4 regions of the Brevundimonas sp. FG8 genome follow, and region 2 is predicted to be linked to each of the others. Evidence: predicted binding sites of a transcription regulator. Region 2 holds the regulator's gene; each other region holds the start of a gene.
What was found. The regulator LexA, encoded in region 2, represses DNA repair genes until DNA is damaged. The targets are predictions, from matches to a motif close to ATGTTCNCNANNTGTTCT.
Positions count from the first base shown of each region.

Region 1 (4,518 bases), 190 kb from region 2:
GCCTTCCGACTTTCTCGCGCGACACGCCCGACCTCGCTTTCGGCGAGGTCCAGATCGCGCTCGGCGCTCGCCCGCTCCGCGGCCTTTCGTTCGGCGTAGAGATCGTAACCGCAGCCATAGGTCGTCACGCCGAGGCCGGACAGTTCGACAATCCTGTCCATCCGCCGCAGCAGGGAGCGGTCATGGCTGACGACCACGACACCGCCCGGCCAGCGGGTCAGCAGGTCGGCGATCCGTTCGCGTCCTTCCCTGTCCATATGATTGGTCGGCTCGTCGAGCAGCAGCAGGTCCGGCCGATCAAGCAGCAGGACGGCCATTCTCAGTCGGATCTGCTCTCCGCCGCTGAGCGACGACGTGGGGCGGGACAGGTCCGGCGAGTCGAGCCCGACTTCGGACAGTGCATTCGCGATCCGCTCCTCCAGAGTCCAGTCTGCGGCGTCGAGGTCTTCGGCAGTCCCCTCACCCGCCAGCACGCGCGCGATGATCGACAAGGGCCCGGCGACACCGAGGGTGTCGGCCAGGGCCTCCCCGGGCGCCGGTTCGGCCCGCTGCGCCAGCCAGGCGACACTTCCCGCCCGGCTGATCGCGCCCTCGGCGGGCTCGGCCAGACCGGCGATCAGGCGCAGCAAGGTGGTCTTGCCGGAGCCGTTACGGCCGACAAGTCCAACACGTTCCCGCCCTAAAGCGAGGCTCAGATCAGAGAAGAGGGTGTGACCGTCAGGCGTGCGGGCCGCGACGCGATCGAGCGTCACGAGTGCGGATGCGGACGGGTTTCGGCTTGGGAGTGAGGGCATAGGCGAGCACGGTCAGCAGGACAGCGGAAAGGGCGAAACCGATTTCCAGCGTGCTGATCATGATCGTCGGGCCTCCAGTGAACTCACTCGATAGGGAAAGGATGGGTGCGGATCGTTCCGGACGCAAGCCCTTTCCCATCTGGCGTCTCTGACGAGGCCGTGAAAGGCTGGGCGCGGGAGGACTGTCCATGCGTCATCTGATCCGGTTCGCCGCTGTCGCGGGCCTGTTCGCCACGGCGGCCTGCGTTCATGGCCCGGAGGCGCCGCCGCCTCCGCCGAACCATGCGCCGCTGGAGACCCAGGCGACCGGCCCGCACGCCCGGCTCTATGCCGACTGCATCCGGCAGGCCGCCGAACGGAACAGCTACCGGCAGGTGATCGACGGCGGCGATGAACTGCTGCTGTTCACGTGCGACGGTCCTATCGCCGCGGCCTTCTGGCAGGCCCTCGGGCCCCACAGCGAGCGGATGGATACGGGGTTCGAGCATGAGGGGCGGCGCTACCGTTCGACCGCCAAGGTGCAGCGCGATCTGATCGGGGTGGATTACTGCACCGTGGACGCGGCGGGCGGTGATGCGCGTTGCCTGCTGACGTTCAATGCCGGTGACTTCCTGATCGCATCGGACTGACGCGGCGCCGCGGGCTCTGGTTCCATCGGCCGGTGAAGCCTAGATCATCCCCATGACCCATGCCGACACCGCTGAAGCCTTCGCCGCGCGTCGTCAGGCGGCGACGGATCGTATCCGGGCTGCGACGGGTATTGATGAAGCCATGATCGACCGGCTGGTCGAGACTTTCTACGCGCGGGTCCGTGATGACGCCCTGATCGGCCCGATCTTCGCGGAGCGGGTCGAGGACTGGGGATCGCATCTGGCGCAGATGAAGCTGTTCTGGTCATCCGTCGCCTTGTCCACCGGCGTCTATGAAGGGCGGCCGACGCCGAAGCATCTGCCTCTGCCCATCGACGCCGGCCATTTCGACCGTTGGTTGGCCCTCTTCGAGGAAACGACCCGAGAGGTCTGCCCGCCGACGGCCGCCGCCCACTTCATGACGCGCGCCCGACGCATCGCCGAAAGCCTGGAACTGGGCGTGGCCAACGCCAACAACGTCCTTCTTGGACCAGGCGAGCGCTACCGGCGGCGCTGGACGCCGCAGGGCTGAGCCCTATTGCGCGCCCTTGGCCATTCCGGCTTCAGGGGCGGGTTGGACGACCTGGACCGGCGGCTCGGCCATCATGGTGGGGGTGATATGGAAACCGAGCACTTTCCAGACCGCCCCCTCTTTCCGGAACACAGTGCTGACAGTCAGGGTGCGGTCGGGATACTGATAGGTCTGGGCGACCTCATAGGTCGAACCGGTGGCGCCGGCATTGGCGCGCCAGCCTGCGACGGTCCCGGCAGGCAGCGGGCCTTCGGGAACCAGGGTCTTCATGAAGGGCAGTTGGGCGCGGACGTCAGCCGGATTCACCTGCATCGACATCTTGCCGACCAGCACATCGTCACGGTCCGCGATCAGGTCCTCCATCAGGGCCCGTGCATCCGCTTCCCGTTCGGGGCTGGCGGTGGCGGCAGGCAGGCCACACGCCGCGACGCCCGCCGACATCATCACCGCCGCGATGACCGGAACCGCTCTGAACATTCGAACTCTCCCCACTTCCGAAGGGGCACACTGTCAGGCGGTCCCGGGGGGCGCAACCGAAGGGCTGCTGCCATCTGCTGTCAGCAGTCTGGCGAAAGCGGTTGTCGGTTCCTATAATGTTCTTGCTGATTTCCCCAAACCATCCCCCATATAGCGCTGTCGCGCCGGACCCTACCCGGCCCTCCCCGCGTTCCCGGAATCCATGACCGAAAAGCACAACTTCATCCGCGTCCGCGGCGCCCGCGAGCACAATCTCAAGGGTGTCGATCTCGACATTCCTCGCGAGAAGCTGGTGGTGATGACGGGCCTGTCGGGCTCGGGCAAATCCTCGCTCGCGTTCGACACCATCTACGCCGAGGGCCAGCGCCGTTATGTCGAGAGCCTGAGCGCCTATGCCCGCCAGTTCCTGGAGTTGATGGGCAAGCCGGATGTGGACCTGATCGAGGGCCTGTCCCCGGCGATCTCGATCGAACAGAAGACCACCTCCAAGAACCCGCGCTCGACCGTCGGCACCGTCACGGAAATCCACGACTACATGCGTCTGCTGTGGGCGCGCGTGGGTGTGCCCTATTCGCCCGCGACGGGGCTTCCGATCGAGAGCCAGACCATCTCGATGATGGTCGACAAGCTGACGGCGCTGGCCGACGGCGAGCGCCTCCTGCTGCTGGCCCCGGTCGTGCGCGGTCGCAAGGGGGAGTACAAGAAGGAGATGGCCGAGTGGCAGCGCGCGGGCTTCCAGCGCGTGAAGATCGACGGCGAGTTCTACGCTATCGAGGACGCCCCGGCGCTGGACAAGAAGTTCAAGCACGACATCGACATCGTCGTGGACCGGATCGTCACCAAACAGGGGCTGGAGGGCCGTTACGCCGACAGCCTGCAGACCGCTCTGGGTCTGGCGGACGGCATCGCCGTGGCCGAATGGGCCAACACCATGGAAGGCGAGACCGGCCCACGCCGGATCACCTTCTCCGAGAAATTCGCCTGCCCTGTTTCGGGCTTCACCATCAGCGAGATCGAGCCGCGGCTGTTCTCGTTCAACAACCCGTTCGGCGCCTGCCCGGTGTGCGACGGTCTGGGCGTGAAGCTGGCGTTCGATGCGGATCTGGTGGTGCCGGATCGCGACAAGACCCTGCATGCGGGCGCGGTGGCGCCGTGGTCGCGCGGGCCCTCCCCGCTCTACACCCAGACCTTGCAGTCGCTGTCGACCCATTACGGCTTCTCGATGGACAAGCCGTGGCGGGAACTGCCGGGCAAGGCCCAGACCGTCATTCTGCACGGCTCGGGCGGAGAGAAGATCAAGTTCGTCTATGACGACAATGCCCGGAAGTACGAGACGCTGAAGGCCTTCGAGGGCGTGTTGCCGAACCTTGAGCGCCGCTGGCGCGAGACGGACTCGGCCTGGGTGCGCGAGGAGTTGGGCCGGTTCCAGTCCGAGACGCCCTGCGAAGCCTGTGGCGGCAAGCGTCTGAAGCCTGAGGCGCTGGCGGTGAAGATCGCCGGCGAGGACATCGCCGAGGTGTCATGGCTGTCGATCAAGCACGCCCACGAGTGGTTCCAGAGCCTCAACGGCAAGCTGACCGACAAGCAGATGGAGATCGCCCGGCGGATTCTGAAGGAGATAACCGACCGGCTGCGCTTCCTGAACAACGTCGGCCTGGACTACCTGAACCTGTCCCGCAGTTCGGGCACCCTGTCCGGCGGCGAGAGCCAGCGGATCCGTCTGGCCAGCCAGATCGGTTCGGGCCTGACCGGCGTGCTCTATGTGCTGGATGAGCCATCGATCGGCCTGCACCAGCGCGACAACACGCGCCTGCTGGAAAGCCTGATGGGGCTGCGCGACCTCGGCAACTCGGTCCTTGTGGTCGAGCATGACGAGGAAGCCATCCTGACCGCCGACTACGTCATCGACATGGGGCCGGCCGCCGGCGTCCATGGTGGGCAGGTCTGCGCCCAGGGCACGCCCGCCGAGGTCATGGCCAATCCCAACTCGCTGACGGGCAAGTATCTGACGGGCGAGCGCGAGATCGAGCTGCCGCCGGAAGGCCGCCGTCCGATCAATCGCAAGCGGATGCTCAAGGTCTCGGGC
Region 1 is NZ_JBMDIU010000003.1:25,430-29,947, reverse strand. Features, by position in the region: gene ACODRV_RS06415 (ABC-F family ATP-binding cassette domain-containing protein) at 1-752, opposite strand, end outside; gene ACODRV_RS06410 (hypothetical protein) at 718-855, opposite strand; gene ACODRV_RS06405 (hypothetical protein) at 983-1,423, shown strand; gene ACODRV_RS06400 (group III truncated hemoglobin) at 1,476-1,955, shown strand; gene ACODRV_RS06395 (hypothetical protein) at 1,959-2,432, opposite strand; gene uvrA (excinuclease ABC subunit UvrA) at 2,635-4,518, shown strand, end outside.
Region 1: the regulator LexA is predicted to act here: its motif matches at 2,538-2,555, upstream of uvrA (excinuclease ABC subunit UvrA).

Region 2 (4,518 bases):
GCCGAGGCCGAGCGCTTCGGTATGGACGCCCTGATCGAGACCCACGACGAGGCCGAGATGGCCCGCGCCTGCAAGCTCGGCGGCGATCTGGTCGGCATCAACAACCGCTCCCTGCGGACCTTCGAGGTCGATCTGGAGACCACAGAACGCCTCGCGATGCTGAGCCCGGTGAGGGCGCTGCTGGTGGCCGAAAGCGGCATCTTCACCCCGGACGACGTCCAGCAAGTCTCCGACGCGCACGCCCAGGCCATCCTCGTCGGCGAAAGCCTGATGCGTCAGGACGACGTGGAAGCGGCGACGCGGGCGTTGCTCTCGTGAGGTGGACTGCCCGGCTCGCCTTGGCTTCGTTAGGCTTGGTTCCTCTCGGCGGAATAGCCCAAGCACAGGCGGTTGAACGCGAGACTTCGCGCTGCATCCAGACTGCGGAGTGTTGGGTTGGCAAGTTCGCTTTCATCAACTTCACAGGCCAGAGAGTAGAATTCCGCGTTGATGGTGTTCTCGTCCTCGACAACGCGCTCCAGACGGACGACTGGAGCACCGCGCTGTCACGCTATCTGGAGCATCCACTTCGCGCATCGAGCGCGATGGAACTGATCATCGATGGCGAGACGGTTTACGCCGGTCCTGTTTCTGACGCCGCCGTGCGAACGATCTATATCGATGCGCGCCGCACGCTGCCTGTGCACCAGACGAACCACCCCAGTCCTTTGCTGGACTGACGGCCTCAAGTCTCGAACGCCAACTCGGTAACCGGACCTTAACCGGAACACCACAGGAACAGTTGGTGGACGTTTGCGGTTTGTTCCGCTAGCGTTCCGGAAACCGGATTCGCCTCGAGGGCCGCATGCTCACGCGCAAACAGCACGAACTGCTCATGTTCATCCACGAACGGATTCAGGAGACTGGTGTGTCTCCGTCGTTCGACGAGATGAAGGAGGCGCTGGATCTGGCGTCCAAGTCGGGCATCCACCGGCTGATCACGGCGCTGGAGGAGCGCGGCTTCATCCGCCGCCTCGCCCACCGCGCCCGCGCGCTGGAAGTCACCAAACTGCCGGAACAGGCCACGGCGGGCGCGCCGCGCGGCCATGCCGGCTTCAAGCCCGGCGTGATCGAGGGCGGTGGTCGTCCCAAGGCCGCCGAGCCCGCCAACGACACCCGTGAACTGTCCCTGATGGGCAAGATCGCCGCGGGCACCCCCATCGACGCCATCGAGCACGAGACCGCCCGCTATCCGGTGCCGGAGGCCATGCTCGGCTCTGGCGAGCACTATCTGCTCGAGATCGAGGGCGACTCGATGATCGAGGCCGGCATCCTCAACGGCGACATGGTCATCATCAAATCGACCGAGAACTGCTCCTCGGGCGAGATCGTCGTCGCTCTGGTCGAGGGTGAACAGGCGACGCTGAAGCGCCTGCGCAAGAAGGGCGCCTCCATCGCCCTGGAGCCCGCCAACCGCAACTATGAGACCAAGATTTACGGCGCCGATCAGGTGGCCGTGCAGGGCAAGCTGGTCGGCCTGATCCGCCGCTATCACTGACCCTCGGCGGCGCCGTAGCGGCTCCACGGCCGCTCCCCGCGCACGTCGGACACCCACAGGGCTCGCCAGCGGTTCGCCGCAGCGGGCCCTTCGCGTTTCAGCTCCACCGCGCCGCCCCGGGCGTAGTCGAGACCGTCGAGAACCAGCCTTCTGCCGCAGGACGGCGGCAGTTCGCGTACGACCGTCCGTATACTGACGACCGGCGCGGATCGGCATAGTCCGTCCATCTGTTCCGCCGTCGGCGCGCGCCTGCCCCACCACAGCGCCACCGGTCCTGATGTCTCCGGCGCGCAGGAGAAGCGGCCGCAGGTCCAGCCCTCAGTCGGACGCTCCACCGCCTCCAGCCCCCGCCTGCGGGTCCAGACATCGACTGCGAACTGCCGCACGCCGGGTCGCGCCACCACGGCCTGCCGATCCTGCATCCACGCCGCCTGCAAGCCGCCGTCGCCGATCCAGAGGTCCGGCGTCGGCGTTCTGGGCCAGATCAGCACCGCACAGGCCAGCGGCAGGCCCAGCCACCGCAGCGGCCCGCGCCACAGGCAGCAGAACAGGATGCCGAGGAAAGCCAGCGGCAGGACGATCTCCGGCGCGCTGGCGATGGTCCGGACCGCGCCCGGCAGGCCCGCCGTCCACCCGCCGATGGCCAGCATCACCTCGATCCCCTTCGCCGCGAGCCACAGGAAGGGCGCGCCGAGACCGATAGGCTCCAGCAAGGCACCCAGCGCCAGCGCGGGCATGATCAGAAAGTCTGACAGCGGCGCTGTCGCGAGGTTCGCCGCCAGCCCGTACATGGCCGAGCGGTTGAAATGCTGCATGGCGAACGGTCCGGTCGCCGCGCCCGCCACCAGACTGGCCAGCACCGCCGCCCCGATCCACGCCCCCGTCCTCTGCACCGCGAGAATGGGCAGCGGGGCCGAAATCTCCTTCGGTCGCCGGGGCCAGGCCTCAACGAGCGCCACCAGCGCCGCCGTAGCCGCGAACGACATCTGGAACCCCGGCGTCACAATCGCCTCGGGCTGAAGCAGCAGCACCACAAAGGCCGCCACCGCCAGCGCGTGCATGGTGATCGCCTGCCGGTCCAGCAGAACGGCGAGGAAGGCGATGGCGGCGGTGATGGCCGCCCGCTCGGCCGGGGGCGGCGCGCCCGACACCACCAGATAGGTGCCCACCGCCAGCAATCCCGCCCAGGCCGCCACCTTCTTGCCCGACACCCGCAGCGCCAGCCACGGCCACAGGGCGACCAGCAGCCGCACCAGAAAGAAGGCGAACCCGCCGACCACCGCCATGTGCAGGCCCGAGATCGACAGGATGTGCGCCAGCCCCGAGTCCCGCATCACATCGACCTCCGCCGGGTCCAGCCAGGCCTCCTGCCCCGTGGTCATGGCCGCCGCCACGCCGCCCGCCCGCTCGCCCTGCCGCGCCACGATCCGCTTCGCCAGATCAAAGCGGAAGGCGTTGATCTTCATCACCAGCCGCAATCGCCAGGGCGCCTCGGGCAAGACCGTGGAGCGGGTCTCGCCCAGGCTGAAGGCCACCCCGCCGATCCGCTGGAAGAAGGCCGTGCGGCCGAAATCATAGGCCCCGGGGCTGGCCGGCGCGGGCGGCGGGTTCAGGATGGCGAACAGGCGGATCGGCTCCCCCGGGGCGGGCGGCAGCGCCTCTTTCACCGTGGCCCGGATGCGGACCGGCGTCTGCTCCGGCGCCAGCCCCCGGATGCGGACCGGGGCGACGATGACCCGCGCCCCCGCCGAACCGGGAATGTCGACATCGACCACCCAGCCCTCGATCACCGTCGGCTCTTCCAGCGCGGGCGCGATGGGCGCCGCCACCGCATCGGTCCTCAGCTTGGCGACCGCCAGTCCCAGCGCGAAACAGGCCAGCATCAGCAGGCACAGGCTCCACGCCCGCGCCAGATGCAGCCGCCGCCCGAGCAACCATCCTGCTGCGGCCGTCAGGGCGAACAGCAGCAGCGGCCATGACGGCGGCTCGCTCCTGAAGGCGAAATAGGTCGCGCATCCCCCGCCGAACGCCACCGGCGACCACAGACGCCAGCGCAGGCTCTGGGCCGCGACCTGCGCACCTAGCCACTCCGTCACCGTCTCCCGCGTGATCGCCGCCACCCGTCAAATCCCCCGACCCGCATGGCCGGAAAGAACCATGACGACAAAATCTCCATCTTCACAACCTATGGATAAAGACCTTCCCGGACGCGTCGGTAAACGCTCCCGCGCCGACAGGGCTAGGCTCAGGCTCGGGCGGCGCTATAACCCCGGCATGAGCCTCCCCGTCGTTACCCGCTTCGCCCCCTCGCCGACCGGTTTCCTGCACATCGGCGGCGCCCGCACCGCCCTGTTCAACTACCTGTTCGCCCGTCGCCACGGCGGCAAATTCCTTGTCCGGGTGGAGGACACCGACCGCGAGCGGTCGACCGAAGAGGCCGTGAAGGCCATTTTCGACGGCATGGCCTGGCTCGAGCTGTTCGCCGACGAGGAGCCGGTGTTCCAGTTCTCGCGCGCCGACCGCCACCGCGAGGTGGCGAACCAGTTGCTCGAGAGCGGCCACGCCTATCGCGACTTCCTGACCGCCGAAGAGACCGGCGCCCTGCGGGATCAGGCCAAGGCGGACGGCAAGACTTTCGAGTCGCCCTGGCGCGACCGTGAGCCAAGCGTGGATGACCTGCTGAAGCCGCACACCATCCGCTTCCGCCGCCCGGCCGACGCGCCCGTGGTCGTGGACGACGCCGTGCAGGGCACGGTGCGCTGGGAGTCGTCGGCGCTGGACGATCTGGTCATCGTGCGTTCGGACGGCGCCCCGACCTACAACCTCGCCGTGGTCGTCGATGACCACGACATGGGGGTCACCCACGTCATCCGTGGCGACGACCACCTGAACAACGCCGCCCGCCAGAGCCTGATCTATGACGCCCTGGGCTGGCCCCGCCCGACCTTCGCCCACATCCCCCTGATCCACGGTCCGGACGG
Region 2 is NZ_JBMDIU010000003.1:212,099-216,616, forward strand. Features, by position in the region: gene trpC (indole-3-glycerol phosphate synthase TrpC) at 1-318, shown strand, start outside; gene ACODRV_RS07285 (hypothetical protein) at 354-719, shown strand; gene lexA (transcriptional repressor LexA) at 845-1,537, shown strand; gene ACODRV_RS07295 (ComEC/Rec2 family competence protein) at 1,531-3,657, opposite strand; gene gltX (glutamate--tRNA ligase) at 3,812-4,518, shown strand, end outside.

Region 3 (4,518 bases), on a different contig from region 2:
CTCGGTGCAGGGACCGCAGGGGCCGTTGTCGCCCATGGCCCAGAAATTGTCGCTGCCGGCGATGCGGACGATCTTGTGGTCCGGGAAGCCGGTGACCTTCTTCCAGATGTCGAAGGCCTCATCGTCGTCGATGTAGACGGTGACCATGAGGCGGTCGGGCGACAGGCCGAAGTCCTTCGTCACCAGCGACCAGGCGCGGTCGATCGCGTGTTCCTTGAAGTAGTCGCCGAAGCTGAAATTGCCCAGCATTTCAAAGAAGGTCAGGTGGCGCGCGGTGTAGCCGACGTTGTCCAGATCGTTATGCTTGCCGCCCGCGCGGACGCATTTCTGCGAGCTGGTGGCGCGCGGGAAGGGCGGGGTCGCCGCGCCGGTGAAGTAGTCCTTGAACGGCACCATGCCCGCGTTGACGAACATCAGCGTCGGGTCGTTCTGCGGCACCAGCGGAGCCGAGTGGACCTTCTCGTGGCCGTCGGCCGCGAAGAAATCGAGATAGGTCGAGCGGATCTGTTTCAGGCTGGTCATGGGCGAGCGTCAGACGTGCGTAAAAATTGCGGAACGGGCGTCATATAGGGGTTTAAGCGCAAACGCATCACTCCTTCGCCGTTCAGTCCGGCCGCCGCTTCTTGCGAGGCGGGCGCCGGCGCGGGGATTGGCCGCACGGCCGCAATCCCGTCCGGCCCGTTCTCTCTCCAGACAAGCAAAAGGGAGAGACGCCGTGATCGACTACAATGACCCCGTCTATGTCGACTGGGACAAGGCGCTGGAGGCGCTTCAGGCGGCGCATCACAGTCTGCGTCGCCGACTGGACCAGCCGGAGGAGCGGGATGAAGCGCGCGCTGCGCTGGACAACACCCGCCGGCTCTATGAGGAGGCGCTGTCTCGCTTGCCTTGAGCGGAACAGGCAAGGACCGGTCGCTCCGTCCGATCGGGTCAGGGCGCGTTCCATTTGAGTTCGGTGGCGTCCACGGTGTCGGCGCCCATTTTTCGGATGAACACCGGGAGCAGTTGGGCGCGCCACTGTCTATGGTCCTGTGGATGGCTCAGGGCCGTGAAACCCTCAGCCTCCGGAAGCCAGTCCAGGAACTGTTCGGCGGTGACCGGCCCGGCCTCGGGAATAAAGAAGTCGACGTGGCTCGGCTGGCCGTTGACGGTCCCGCCGCCCCAGCCCAGCCCGACACAGAGTTCATCCATCAGGGCGTTGTAGCGGGAGGTTTGCGTCATCCGGGCAGTCTGTGGCCCTGATCGTCGTGCACCAAGGAAAAAAGGCCGCCCAACGCCGGCGGGGCGTTGAGCGGCCGCTCCGTCCGGTCCCGGCCCGGCGGGGTCGGATGGCGGGTCGCCGGACCTGATCGGAGAAGGTTCGGTGTCTGCGTCCGGCGAGGCCGGACTCAAAATTCAGCGGACATATCGGACTCTGCGGCCGCTCGCCGGATGGCGACGAGCAGCCTCAGTGCGGAGTCTAGCCCTCGAGGTCCTGGCCTTCGTCGGGCTCGGGCGTGCCCAGCAGTTCGTCGGCGATCTTGTTGGTCGAGGCGCGCACGGCCTTCTCGATGGCGGCGGCGACGTCCGGATTGGCCTTCAGGAAGGCGCGCACGTTCTCGCGGCCCTGACCGATGCGGGTCGAGTCATAGCTGAACCACGACCCCGACTTCTCGATGATGCCGGCCTTCACGCCCAGATCGATGACCTCGCCCAGCTTGGAGATGCCCTCGCCGTACATGATGTCGAAGATGACCTCGCGGAACGGCGGGGCGACCTTGTTCTTGACCACCTTCACGCGGGTGGTGTTGCCGACCACCTCGTCGCGGTCCTTGATCGCGCCGGTGCGGCGGATGTCCAGACGAACCGAGGCGTAGAATTTCAGCGCATTGCCGCCCGTGGTGGTTTCCGGGGAGCCGTACATCACGCCGATCTTGTGACGGATCTGGTTGATGAACAGGACGATGCATTTCGACTTGGAGATCGAGGCGGTCAGCTTGCGCAGGGCCTGCGACATCAGGCGGGCCTGAAGGCCGGGCAGGCTGTCGCCCATCTCGCCCTCGATTTCGGCGCGCGGCGTCAGGGCGGCGACCGAGTCGACCACCACGATGTCCACGGCGCCCGAACGGACGAGGGTGTCCACGATTTCCAGCGCCTGCTCGCCCGTGTCGGGCTGCGACACCAGCAGGTCGTCCAGGTTCACGCCCAGCTTCTGGGCGTAGACCGGGTCCAGCGCGTGTTCGGCGTCGACGAAGGCGGCCACGCCGCCCTTCTTCTGCACTTCCGCGACGGTGTGCAGGGCCAGGGTGGTCTTGCCCGAGGATTCCGGCCCGAAGACCTCGATCACCCGCCCGACCGGCAGACCGCCGATGCCGAGCGCCATGTCGAGACCCAGCGAACCGGTCGAGACGCTTTCGATTTCCGCGACGACGCCGGCCTTGCCGAGCTTCATCACGGAGCCCTTGCCGAAGGCGCGATCAATCTGCGCGATCGCCGCCTCCAGAGCGCGTTGCTTGTCGCCGTCTTCCTTGCCTACCAACTTCAGAGCCGCCTGTGACATTGCCTTCGTCTCCCTTGCCATGATTCCCATCTGGTTTCGGGAGAGACCCGCCACGGACCCGCCCCCTCGTTGTGTGAGGCGGACTATGTGCACGGTTTGTTCCGGTTCACAAGATGTTCTTGTTCTGTCCGTCCGAAGTTCCGGTTTCATACGTCCAAAAATGACGCATCCGTTCATGAAAGGCCTGTTCAGGCCGTCGCGGCGGCGATCATGGGCTCGGTGATCGCCGCATAGCCGGACAGGCCCGCGCCCAGTAGCAGAACCGCGAGGGCGACCATCAGCAGGGGGCGGCGACCGGCCGTCTCCGGGGCGAACGGGCGGACCAGCATCAGGCCCAGCAGGCCGAGCAGGGCCAGAACGCCGGGCAGGTCCATGCCGATGCCCAGGAAGACCGGGTGCGCCATGCCGACCAGCCAGGCGCCGCCGACCGCCGCCGTGACCGCGACCGGCGCGAGGCCGCTGGGGCGGGTCAGGCCCGGATTCAGCGCCGCCACGGCCACCGCGGCGACTGTCGCCAGCAGGGCCGGCCACAGGAAGAGGAAGGCGATTTCCGGCGCCGCCGTCTGTGCGGCCGCGGCGCACACCAGCACCAGCGCGATCAGTCCGGTCCAGCCGCCCCAGACGCTACGCGCCGCCAGATGCGGGACCAGCGACAGGCCGACCGCGACCGCCCCGGCGATCAGGATCATGACGTTGACCCCCGCCAGCGGGATGGTGGCGAGGGTCAGAACGGTCAGGGCTCCGGCGGACACGCGCCGGTCCGGACGCGCCCGGCCGCCTAGCACCGCGAGGATGACCGCCAGCACCGCCAGCGCCACGCCCGCCTCCAGCCAGGGCAGGCGGGCCAGCAGGACATAGTAGGCGGCGTCGCTGTCGACCCGGTCCGCCATCGGTCCGCCGAGAGCCCGCACCACATGGGTGACCACCAGACCGGCGCTGAGGAACCACAGGCCGTCCACCATGCCCCGGCCGACCTCGGCGAAGGTCAGTCCCGCGCGCTTGCGGGCCAGGGCGGCCGCGACGCCCAGCAGGACCGCCGCGACGCCCCACAGCGCCCAGCCCATGACCGGCGGATACTGGACGATGACCCGGCCGAACACGTCGGCGTAGACGGCGTTTGTCGTTTTGCGCGGCAGAGCCGGCGCGCGCAGCAGGGCGTCGGCGCTTTCCAACGCCTGTGAGCCGAGGTGCTGCACGCTGCCCTGATCGAGTGTCGCGGGGGTCGAGTCGGCGGCGTGATACTGCTCCGGGCGGCCGATAAAGGCGAAGTTCAGCCCTTGCACGCCCCGGCCGGCCGGGACGGTGAAGTCGGTGCCGTTGGGCATGACCTTGTAGACGAAGATGGCCAGAGAGTTGGACGTCACCCCGCCGTCGGCCCGGCGCGCGGCCTGTCCGAACAGGGCGATGGTTTCGGCGTTGCCGCGCCCGGTCTCGAACATCATGGCCCGCCCGCCGCCGCCCCGCGCCTCGAGGTTGACCACCGCGCCGATGCGGTCGCGCAGGGGATGGCCGCCCCAGAAGACCCGGGCGCCGTCCAGATCCAGTTCCTCGCCGTCGGTCAGCAGGACCACCAGCGTCCGGTCCGCCGGACCCCGCGCCCGGATCGCGCGCGCGGTCTCCAGCGCGGCCGCCACCCCGGTCGAGTCATCCGCCGCGCCCGGCGAAGTCACCGTGGTGTCGTAATGGGCCATCAGGGCCACGGCGGGCAGGGCCGGATCGCGGCCGGGCAGCACGCCGATCAGATTGGTGGCGCTGAAATTCGCCGCGGCAGGGTCGCCGCCCGCCCGCTCCAGACGCCGGATGGCTCCGGGCGACAGGGGGCCGGTCTGGGTCGAGGTTTGCAGGCCCAGCGCGCCCATCCGCTGCATCAGATACGCCTGCACCCGTGCATGTTCGGCCGAGCCGACCGGATGGGGACGCTGCGCGATGGCCCGGATGTCGATCATGGCCCGGTCGCTGGAGAATTCGGTCGCCGGGGC
Region 3 is NZ_JBMDIU010000001.1:273,038-277,555, forward strand. Features, by position in the region: gene alaS (alanine--tRNA ligase) at 1-522, opposite strand, end outside; gene ACODRV_RS01190 (hypothetical protein) at 716-892, shown strand; gene ACODRV_RS01195 (hypothetical protein) at 931-1,221, opposite strand; gene recA (recombinase RecA) at 1,460-2,539, opposite strand; gene ACODRV_RS01205 (M28 family peptidase) at 2,728-4,518, opposite strand, start outside.
Region 3: the regulator LexA is predicted to act here: its motif matches at 2,642-2,659, upstream of recA (recombinase RecA).

Region 4 (4,518 bases), 150 kb from region 2:
GCTTCATGGCTTCGAGGCCGACGTTGCGGACGGCGCCCAGCGCATAGAGGACAGCGCCTTCCGGCCCGTCCTGGCCCTCCACCCATTCCACGTCGAAGTCGGCAGAGGACCGGTTGACGTCCGGGGCCCTGACCGGAATATCGAAGCGCCGACAATCCTGATAGAAAACAGCCAACTTATCGGTGTTGCTGAGATCGAGGCTCATCGAGGCGGCGAAGAATTCGACCGGATGGTTTGCCTTCAGCCAGCCCGTCTGGAACGAGATCAGGGCGTAGGCGGCGGCGTGCGACTTGTTGAAGCCGTAGCCGGCGAACTTGGCCACCAGATCGAAGATGCCGCCTGACTGGGCCTCGGATACGCCCTTCTCGGCGGCGCCCCTGACGAAGCGGAGGCGCTGGAAATCCATCTCCTCCTTCTTCTTCTTGCCCATGGCCCGGCGCAGCAGATCGGCTTCCCCGAGAGAGTAGCCGGCCAGGATCTGGGCGATCTTCATCACCTGTTCCTGGTAGATGATGACGCCGTAGGTCTCGGTCAGCGTCTCCTTCAGGCTGTCGTGGAGATAGTCGACCTCGGCCCGGCCGAACTTCCGGTCGATGTAGGTGTCGATCATCTCCATCGGCCCGGGCCGGTACAGGGAGATCAGGGCGGTGATTTCCTCGATCGACCCGCAGCGCATCTTGCGCAGGGTGTCGCGCATGCCTTGGGATTCCAGCTGGAACACCCCGACCGTCTGGCCCGAGGCCATCAGCTCATAGGTGCGGGCGTCGTCCAGCGGCAGCTGGTTCCAGATCGGGGCCAGCCCGCGCCGCGACAGATAGCCGTGGGCGCGGTCCAGCGTGGTCAGGGTCTTCAGGCCGAGGAAGTCGAACTTCACCAGACCGGCCGGTTCGACCCACTTCATGTTGAACTGGGTGGCCGGAATGTCCGAGCGCGGGTCCTGGTACAGGGGCACCAGCTCGGTCAGCGGGCGGTCGCCGATGACGATGCCGGCGGCGTGGGTCGAGGCGTTGCGGTACAGCCCCTCCAGCTCCAGCGCCGTCTCCAGCAGGTTGCGAACCGCCGGTTCGGCGTCGCGAGCCTCCTTCAGGCGCGGCTCAAGGTCGATGGCCTGGGCGAGGGTGACGGGCGCGGCCGGATTGTTCGGCACCATCTTGCAGAGGCGGTCGACCTGACCGAGCGGCATCTGCAGCACACGGCCGACGTCGCGCAGCACGGCGCGGGCCTGCAGGGTGCCGAAGGTGATGATCTGGGCGACCCGGTCCTTGCCGTAGTGCTGCTGGACATAGGTGATGACCTCTTCACGCCGCTCCTGACAGAAGTCGATGTCGAAGTCGGGCATCGAGACGCGTTCCGGGTTCAGGAAGCGCTCGAACAGCAGGCCGAACCGCAAGGGGTCCAGATCGGTGATGGTCAGGGCCCAGGCGACCAGTGAACCGGCGCCGGAACCCCGCCCCGGCCCCACCGGAATATCGTGGGTCTTGGCCCATTTGATGAAGTCGGCGACGATCAGGAAGTAGCCGGGGAAGCCCATCTGGACGATGATCCCGACCTCCCATTCGAGGCGGTCCCAATACTCCTGCTCGGGCACGGCGGGCGTGACCTGTTGCAGGCGCAACTTCAGCCCCTCGCGCGCCTGATGGGCCAGTTCGTCGGGCTCGGACCTCCCGGCGCCGGTGTCGAAGCGCGGCAGGATCGGCGCGTGGGTCTTCACCAGGAAGGCGCAGCGGCGGGCGATGTCGAGGGTGGTGTCGCAGGCCTCGGGCAGGTCAGCGAACAGCTCGCGCATGGCGGCGGGCGTCTTGAACCAGTGCTCGCCGGTGATGCGGCGGCGGTCCTCCTGACCGGTGAAGGCGCCGTCGGCGATGCACAGCAGGGCGTCGTGCGACTTCGCCTGCGAGGCCTTGGCGTAATAGACGTCGTTGGTGGCGACCAGCGGGACGTCGTTCTCATAGGCCCACGCGACCAGACCCCGTTCGGCCTGGGCCTCGGTCGGCAAGCCGTGGCGCTGAAGCTCGACGTACATCCGGTCGCCGAAGGTGGCGAACATCTCGTTCAGGGCGGCGTCGCCGTCGCGCACCTTGCCCTGAACATAGAGGGGATCGACCGGACCGTCGGGGCCGCCGGACAGCAGCAAAAGGCCGTCGGAATGCTCGACGACGGTGCTCCACGGCACGCCCGGCTCGTCGGTCGGGGCGATGTCCAGGTAGGCCGACGACGACAGCTTGCACAGGTTCAGCCAGCCGGCCTCGTTCTGGGCGATCAGGACGACGGTCGGGACCTTGGTCCAGCGTTCGGTCCCCTGCCCGCCGATGCCGGTGATCGGCAGGGCGCAGGCGACGATGGGCTGGACGCCCGCATCCTTGGCGGCCTGGCTGAACTCGAGCGCGCCGAACAGGTTGGCGCGGTCGGCCACGGCCACGGCGGGCATACCATTGTCCGCCGCCATCTTCGGGATCTTGCCCGCCTTGATCGCGCCTTCCAGCAGCGAATAGGCCGAGCGGACCCGCAGGTGGATGAAGCCCTGACTGTTCAACACCTCGCTCACCGCTTCACCGCTCCGTTCGTCCGCCATCCGTCCATGGTGAACCGAGTCTCACATCCTGGTCGCCGGAAACACCGGAAAGCGACGCGGGGCGGATGTGACCGGGGATGGCCTGTGGACCGGCGCCGGGCGGACCTCGTCGCGCCGGGCGGATGTGCACTCAATTAATTTTTGAGTGCACTTTAGTGGCCTTTTCGATCAGGCGGCGGGGAGCAGCAGGACCGCCTGCCAGACCAGCAGCACGAAACCGGCGCACGACGCCAATGACAGACACTCCCGAACCCAACGCGCCATGACGGCCTCCCGGATATATGTTCTGGTTGTGTTCTATGTTCTCATTCTGTTCGCGTCAAGGGGTCGTCAGTTCCGATTGTTCCCGAAGGCGCCACGCGTGAGCAGGATAGTCTTCCAAAAACCCTCGCGATCCAGAATCGTCTGATCAGGCGTGGCGACCGGGCGGTGCTCGAGAAGGGCGAACCGGAAAGCCTTGCGTACATAGTCGAGGTTCGGGTTCGTCACGAGTTGGCGAAGTTCCGCGTTGTTGCCGTGCCCGGTTGCGGCGTATTCGCACCACCGCGACCAGACACCGCCTTGCCCATACGCCGAGCCGACATAGCGTTTCCCCGTCAGAACGTCGGAGATCAGGTAGATGCCCTTGATGCTGCTGAGGGCCGCCATCCAATCAGCCCGTCCTGTGCGCGCCAGATTTTCAAGTTCGGCGAAAGACAGGTCGATACCGTCGAAACCCGGGAATGCGCGACCGCTGTAGGGCTCTGCCAGCACCTCAGACACCTGCATGAGCGGATAGTGGTTTTCAACGTTCAACCGGACAGAACGGTCTCGGTAAGGATGTCTGATCTTCAATCGGCCGATGAATGCGGATCCCTCGGCGGAGCGGGAGACCACATACTGATCAGCCTTGCGGTCAAGAACATCGAAGATGCCCGTGAATAGCCAGATGTCGGGCTCATGATAGAAGCGAGCGAGCGAGAAGATGCGTGGGCGATTGAACTCGTCCCGAGCTGGTCTGTATTCCTGCCATGTCTGATAATCCGCCGGGCTGTTCACCCACACGTCCAGCGGCTCATGCTGCCGGTTCCACCGCGAGAAGTGGATCTTGAAGGTGGCCGGCGCCGCCAGCGGCCAGATGTCAGACAGAAGGATGGGCGCCGAGACGCCCATCAATAAGCGTGGGCTTCCGCCGGACGCTCTTCCAGGTGCCCGTCCTTGATGGCGAAGACGCGGTCCATGTGGCCGGCCAGTTCCATGTTGTGGGTGGCGATCAGGGCGGCGACGCCGGTGGATTTCACCACGTCGTGCAGGGCCTCGAACACGGTCTGGCTGGTGGCCGGGTCGAGGTTGCCGGTCGGCTCGTCGGCCAGAAGCAGGCGCGGACGGTTGGCCAGGGCGCGGGCCACGGCGACGCGCTGACGCTCGCCGCCCGACATTTGTGACGGCTGGTGGGTCAGGCGGTCGCCGAGGCCGAGGGCGGTCAGAAGCTCCTCGGCGCGGGCGCGGGCGTCGGCCTGTTTCCAGCCGGCGATGCGCAGCGGCAGGGCCACGTTATCGCGGGCGTCGAACTCGGGCAGCAGGTGGTGGAACTGATAGACGAAGCCGATGCGGTCCAGACGGATGTGGGTCCGCTGGCGGTCGCTGAGGGCGGCCACGGCTTCCCCGTCGATCTTCACCTCGCCCTCGGTCGGATGCTCCAGCAGGCCCGCGGCGTGCAGGAGGCTGGACTTGCCCGAGCCGGAGGGGCCGATCAGGCCGACGATCTCGCCGGGCATGATGTCGAGATCGACGCCGCGCAGGACGGTCAGGCCGCCGGCCGCGGTGTCGTAGGTGCGGGTCAGGCCGCGCACCGAAAGGACGGGAGCCACGGTCGTCTTACTCATAACGGAGGGCCTCGACCGGATCGAGCTTGGCGGCCTGCCAGGACGGGATCAGTCCGGCGACGCAGCTCATGAAGAAGGACC
Region 4 is NZ_JBMDIU010000003.1:66,283-70,800, reverse strand. Features, by position in the region: gene dnaE (DNA polymerase III subunit alpha) at 1-2,572, opposite strand, end outside; gene ACODRV_RS06610 (GIY-YIG nuclease family protein) at 2,903-3,724, opposite strand; gene ACODRV_RS06605 (ABC transporter ATP-binding protein) at 3,724-4,437, opposite strand; gene ACODRV_RS06600 (lipoprotein-releasing ABC transporter permease subunit) at 4,430-4,518, opposite strand, start outside.
Region 4: the regulator LexA is predicted to act here: its motif matches at 2,854-2,871, upstream of dnaE (DNA polymerase III subunit alpha).